2 regions of the Kosakonia sp. N21 genome follow, and region 1 is predicted to be linked to the other one. Evidence: riboswitches for the same ligand, from Rfam matches in the RefSeq annotation. Region 1 holds a riboswitch; the other holds the start of a gene.
The links. A riboswitch is a leader RNA that binds a small molecule or an ion and turns the genes downstream of it on or off. The one in region 1 is predicted to bind cobalamin.
Positions count from the first base shown of each region.

Region 2: it holds a riboswitch for cobalamin, as region 1 does, so the genes downstream of both, ACQ3G7_RS02945 (cobyrinic acid a,c-diamide synthase CobB) here and btuB (TonB-dependent vitamin B12 receptor BtuB) in region 1, are expected to answer to the same signal.

Region 1 is NZ_JBOBHR010000012.1:788-4,208, forward strand. Features, by position in the region: gene murI (glutamate racemase) at 1-88, opposite strand, end outside; gene btuB (TonB-dependent vitamin B12 receptor BtuB) at 33-1,889, opposite strand; cobalamin riboswitch at 1,954-2,131, opposite strand; gene trmA (tRNA (uridine(54)-C5)-methyltransferase TrmA) at 2,249-3,349, shown strand; gene ACQ3G7_RS21990 (YijD family membrane protein) at 3,389-3,421, opposite strand, start outside.
Region 2 is NZ_JBOBHR010000001.1:650,929-654,349, reverse strand. Features, by position in the region: gene cbiB (adenosylcobinamide-phosphate synthase CbiB) at 1-350, opposite strand, end outside; gene ACQ3G7_RS02945 (cobyrinic acid a,c-diamide synthase CobB) at 347-1,726, opposite strand; cobalamin riboswitch at 1,828-2,007, opposite strand; gene pocR (transcriptional regulator PocR) at 2,214-3,122, opposite strand; gene pduF (propanediol diffusion facilitator PduF) at 3,305-3,421, opposite strand, start outside.

The DNA of each region.
Region 1 (3,421 bases):
CGGAGTCAAACACCAGGACGGTAGGACGTGCGTCAGAAGGTGTAGCTGCCAGACAAGGTGTATTCCCGTCCTGCAGTGTGGTAGCCATAAACTGTCTCGTAATCTTTATCGAACAGGTTGGCGATTTTACCACGAACTGTGAGGTTTGAGGTCACTGGATATGAAGCAGAAAGATCAACCAGGCTGTAAGACGGCATACGACGCTGCGTATCGGCAAACTGATTGGTGTTGTTATCGTAGCTCTTACCGAAGTACTGCCACGCAGCATCCATATCCAGGCCGAACATCGTCCAGTCCAGTTGATACTTGAATTGCTGCCGCGAGCGATGGGCAAGCACTTCATTATCACTGTCACGGCGCGGATCAAGATAACCGAGCGTAATACGATGACTGACCACACCGGTGTCAAAGCTACCCGTTAACTCAACCCCTCTGATGGTCGCGGATTGAATATTGTAATAGGTGCCCAAAAAGGTGTCGTAATCGTAGTAGTAATCGATCAGGTTCTTGATTTTGTTCTGATAAGCAGACAGACGCCAGTTAACCGGCCCGGTCAGCCCTTCCAGCCCCACTTCAACCTGGCGGGATTTCTCCGCGCTCAAATCCGGGTTAGAGAGAATAAAGAGACGCTCTTGCCCGTAGAGTTGCCCCAACGTCGGTGCCTGGAAGCCGGTGCCATAAGACACGGTAAAACGGTAATCCGGCACAAACTCCCAGCCTGCCGCAGTCTGCCAGGTACCATTCCAGCCAAACTGATCGTTATCATCACCACGAACGGAGCCTTCCAGCGTCACAGTGTCGAGTTTCTGCTGCGTCGTCAGGTAATAACCGGTGTTATCCCGCTTATATTTGTTGCTGTAGTCGTTATCCGCTGAGGTTAACTTCTGCTGCTGCCAGTCAATACCGGCGCTGACCGTCCCCGCACCCAACGCCAGGCTATTGCCCCACTGCAGGTTGCGCTGCGTCATATCATCCAGCGAGGTACCGTCGTTGTATAACCCTAACGGCCCGGCATAGTTATAGTCTTTATAGCGCTGATAACTGCCGGTCAGTTGTGAAGAGAAAACATCGCCGCTGTAAGTCAGCCCCGTTTCATAGGTATGGTTATAGACTTGGCGCTCATCACCACCATCGGTATAGCCCGCGTCATAGCCCGTCTTGTTGCTATACCCGTAGCCACGCACAAACCCTGAAATCTCCTGATTGAACTGATGATTCAGACCCGCCCAGAAGGTTTTATTACGGAAACCGTCGCGATCGCTATCCACGGAGTAAGTGGATTGCGGGCGAATGTTATAACCGCGCGTATCAGTAAAGGAACCCGCTACGGTTGCCAGCGTATCCTCACCCAGTTTCTGGCGAACTGTCGCATCGTATTTCTGATAATGATTAGAACCGATGCCAGCCTCAACTTTGCCGCCCGGCGTGTCGTTCTGGGTGATGATGTTGATCACGCCGCCAATCGCATCTGCGCCATAAACCGCAGAGCGCGGCCCGCGGATCATCTCGATACGTTCAATGAGAGAAACGGGGATTTGGCTGAAATCAGCGATACCGGTAATGCCGGACTTCGCCAACGGGATACCATCAATCAATACCAGCGTATGGCGCGCTTCCGCACCGCGGATATAGATATAACTGGTTTGCCCCATGCCACCGTTTTCAGCCACATCGACACCCGGCAAACGGCGCATCACATCCGTTAAGGTTCTGGCCCCCCAGCGATCAATATCCTCACGGGTCACGACTTCTGTCGGCGCCAGTACGGTATTGACGGGTTGTTGAAAACGATTTGCTGTCACCACCAAATTGTCTGAGCCGCTATCCTGCGCCCAGCCGGAAAAAGCTGTGACGGAGAGCGCCGTCAGCAGCGAAGCTTTTTTAATCATTGTGAGAGCATCCACAAAGTAAAAGGATGCCGCAGGTTCCATCAATAGCACGCGATGATGTCACCAAATGCGACGTATTCCGGCAGGTCTTCGGGCTTGGAGGTATAACGAGACGGCGACTTCCCACCTATGGCAGTGTCTGCTTGCGCGACCATCTCACCTGATCCTTACCGCTGCGCGTCAGCCCCAGATTTACACTGGGTTCCCTTTTAACTCACAGGACCGGAACATGGATGCTACATTCGGTTACATATGGATGTCCAGACTGCTAAGAGAGTATTTAGAAAACATCCGGGGCTGGACATCCCGTACGCAACACCTACAATCCCCGCGTTATTCTTAATCTCTCAGGAAACATCATGACTCCCGAACACCTGCCGACAGAACAGTACGAAGCCCAGCTGGCCGAGAAAGTCGTGCGTCTGCAATCAATGATGACGCCATTTTCAGCGCCGCTGCCGGAGGTGTTCCGCTCACCCGTCAGTCATTACCGTATGCGCGCCGAGTTCCGTATCTGGCATGACGGCGACGATCTTTACCACATCATCTTCGATCAGCAGACAAAGTCCCGGATCCACGTTGACAGCTTCCCGGCAGCCAGCGAGCTGATCAACCAGCTCATGGCAGTGATGATCGACGCGCTGCGCGGCAACAAAACGCTGCGCCATAAGCTGTTCCAGATTGATTACCTGACCACCCTCAGCAACCAGGCCGTCGTTACGCTGCTGTATCACAAAAAACTGGATGAGGAGTGGCAGGCAGAAGCGACGCGTTTACGCGATGCGCTACGGGCGCAAAACCTGAACGTCCAGCTGATTGGCCGCGCCACCAAGACCAAAATCGAACTGGATCGGGATTATATCGACGAGCGGTTGCCGGTCGGCGGCAGAGAGATGATCTACCGTCAGGTAGAAAACAGCTTTACCCAGCCAAACGCGGCAATGAACATCCAGATGCTGGAATGGGCGCTGGACGTGACCCGCAATTCAACGGGCGATCTGCTGGAACTGTACTGCGGCAACGGTAACTTTTCGCTGGCGCTGGCGCGTAATTTCGATCGCGTACTGGCCACTGAAATCGCGAAACCCTCAGTGGCCGCAGCGCAATACAACATTGCGGCAAACCATATTGATAACGTGCAAATTATCCGCATGTCGGCAGAAGAGTTCACCCAGGCGATGAATGGCGTCCGCGCCTTTAACCGTCTGCAAGGTATTGATCTGAAGAGTTATCAGTGCGAAACGATTTTCGTTGATCCGCCGCGCAGTGGGCTGGATGCAGAAACCGAGAAGATGGTGCAGGCATACCCACACATTCTGTACATTTCCTGCAATCCGGAAACGCTGTGTAAGAACCTGGAAACATTAAGCCAGACGCATGAGATTTCGCGTCTGGCGCTGTTCGATCAGTTCCCGTACACGCACCACATGGAGTGCGGTGTACTGCTCACCCGGAAATAACGCTCCACGTTGTCCCCCTCATCGCCAGAGGGGGCTGCGTCATTCTGACGCTTCGTCGCGTTTACGGTTACG
Region 2 (3,421 bases), on a different contig from region 1:
AGCGAGCCACGGCGCAGCGCGTTTTCCACGTCCCGCGCCATATCCGCCAGGCAGCGCGTCGCCAGAGTGGTGTAGATGATCCACACCTGCACACACCAGCCCAACCACGGATGGACCGTCGTTGCCAACGTCAGCACGCCCCAGCTCACCGTCCAGGTAATGCCCACCACCAGCAACCACATCACACCGCCGCCAATGCGCAGCGTCACATCACTGTGACAACACTGGCGCACCACGCGCTGGATGTGCGTAATCAATGCGCCAATCCAGCGCACCGGGTGCGGCCAGTGCGGCGGGTCGCCAAGCAGATGATCGAGCAGAAACGCCGCACACCATGCCAGTAACGTCATAAGGCGCTCCTTGCGGCACGAAACCAGTGGTTGAGCATCTGCGGGCGTTGCCCGAAATGCAGATGCAGATAGCTGGCGAAGGTATTCCCCACCTGCCAGCCGCCCTGCCAGCGTTTCAACACCTCGCCATCGCGGGTTTTGTAGCAATCCAGCACGGCAGCATGCTGCGGGGTAAAGTCGGAGTAATGGAATTCGTGCCCCCGCAGGGTCTCGCCCGGTGCCGCGAGCAGCGTCTGTTGCGTGGCGCGGGCTTCACAGTAACCAAAGCGGGTCAGCCGTTTGCCCATCACACTGTGACCGGGGATAACATCCGCCATCGGCCAGCGGTGGCCATCGGCATCACACAGCGTGGTGCCGAGGTACATCAGACCACCGCATTCGGCATAGATCACCACACCGCGCTGGTGGGCGGCGCGGATGGCGTCACGCATCGGCTGATTGGCCGACAGTGCACGCGCATGCAGTTCCGGGTATCCCCCACCCAGCCACACCATCTGGCACGCTGGCAATGTGCGGTCATGCAATGGACTGAAACGCACAATATGGACGCCAGCACGTTCCAGCAGCAGCAGGTTATCCGGGTAGTAAAAGTTGAAGGCTTCGTCGTCCGCCAGCGCGAGCGTCAGCCCGGCCCCTTCCTGTTCTTGCTCACAGGAAGGGATATCGCCTTCCGGCAGACGGGTAATGGCGCTCAGGGCGAGCAAGCGGTGGATATCCACGGTCTGCGCCAGTCGGTCGGCAAAGTCACGCCACGGCTGCGCATCCACGATGGATTCGCGGGCAGTGACCAGCCCAAGGTGGCGTTCGGGCAGCGCCACGCCCGGCACGGTCGGCACATACCCCAGCACCGGCACCGCACAGTACTGTTCGATGGCCTGTTTCAGCAGTTGATAGTGACTGTCGCTGTTGACGCGGTTAACAATCACCCCGGCAATCGGCAACTGCGGGTCGAAATGGCAAAAGCCCATCACCGTGGCGGCAATCGACGTGGAGACCGCTTTGCCGTCCACCAGCAGGATCACCGGCACGCCAAGCTGTTTTGCCAGCCCGGCGCTGCTGCAATAGTGGGGATCGGTGCCGTAACCGTCGTACAGCCCCATCACGCCTTCGATAACGGCAACGTCAGCGGCGAGCAGATGCTGTGTAAACAGGGCATTAAGCGTGGGTTCCGGCAGCATAAAACTGTCGAGATTGCGGGAAGGAACGCCGGTAACGGCGCTGTGCCAGGCGGTGTCGATATAGTCCGGACCGACTTTAAAAGGCTGCACGTGCAGGCCGAGGCGCTGCAAAACGGTGAGCAACCCGAGCGTGACGGTGGTTTTCCCACAGCCACTGCCCGTGCCGGCAAGGATAAAGGCGCTGCGCCTGTCTGACATTCCTGAAGCCCCGTAGCGGGTGGAAAAGGTGAAGTCAGGACGCGCGTCTGCCCAGTCTGTCGACTGTACGCTTCTGAGCAACCCACTTCCCACCGAAGTTGTTGATAACTGCCCATCAGGTCGGTCTTCTGGCTTAGCGTCATCCTCGCCCGTCCTTCCCGATCCTGCGATCAGTGGTGATTACGGGGTTGTCAGCATCACAGCAGCGGGGGCTGCGGGGGATTTTCACCCCCTTCCCTGCCGCAACAGCGTGCGGCGTAACCGGATGGATTATTCATCACGGTGTGTAATTATCACCGTAATGTAGTCCCTGAATGCACTATATCGCAGCAGGGAAATAAAAACTGGTTCAGTTTATCGGGACGTAAACAATAATTTGTTGCGCTATAACAATTTATTGCTCACCCCGTTGATTAAAGCCTTATGCAGTCTTGATTCAGATGATTATTACGCCATATTCGAATAACAAAATATTGCTATCGGAAATTTAATCCCCGTCATAGTTTGCATTATTTTGCAAACGGAAGGCTTGTGGCGTCACCTGGTAAGTCTGGCGAAATACTTTGCAAAAATAGCTGGTTTGCGAAAATCCTAAATTGCGCGCAATACTGGCAATGCTCCAGTCGCTGTGGCACAGCATTTCGCGGGCGCTGGCCATACGCTGGCGGTTCACCCACGCGTTAAAGCCAATGCCCTGATATTTTTTGAATAACTTACTGAAGTAGTAAGGGCTGAGATAAACGTGCGCCGCCACGTCCTCCAGCCGCAGCTCATCGGAAAGATGCGCGTCAATGTAGCGCAGCGCTTTTTTCATTTTGCTGTCATGCGGCCCCTGGTTGCGCGGCGTATGGCTCGCGTCAGAGGATTGTTGATCTTTGATAACCACAAAATTAATCTGCTTTTTCAGGCAGTTATCAACAATAAGCTGCAACAGATCCGCCGAAGCAATAACCCGCGAGTAATCCATTTCCGGCACACTGTGGAACGCGTCCATCAGTACCGGATCAGCCTGCCAGCGGTCATCAATATTGAGAATATCCACCAGTTCCACGCCGCTGTTCTCGCGCAAACGCACCTGTCCACAGAGCACAAATCCCACCAGATGCCCGGCAATCACCAACGGAATAGAGAAGTCGGTTAATCCGGCATGGCAGCGATAGATGCAGGGCTGGTTGGATTTCGACGCTTCGAACCCGCCACAGCGATCGCTCATGCGGCAGCGATCGCTGTGCTGCGGATGCTGGCGCATACGCTGGCAAAACGGGGTGAAATTAAACAGCCCGGAGATCTCTTCGCCGTGGATATTCACCACAACAACGGCCAACCCGGTGGCTTGAGCAAAATCCTGGGCGATTTTATTAATGAGTTCCGAGTTGAGCGCACTCGCAGAAATCATGATAAAACCTCTCAGTGAATTTTAATTTATTGTTATAAACAGGCTATTTGTTTACGCGACTGATAACGTTAATAACATATATTTCATAAGATATGTCGCTAAACTGAAATCAACATAACAAAAGTCTCCCATCCCTGGGAGGCCATTTATTGCTTTCGGGAAAGCAGATCACGAAATACGTTTTAACCTTCCAGCTTGCAGCTATTACAGGGCAGATTTTTGCCAATCAGATATCGGTAGCAAGCCGCACCGCCGCAGGCGCCAATAATTGGCGCAACAATCGGAACGATAAAGTACGG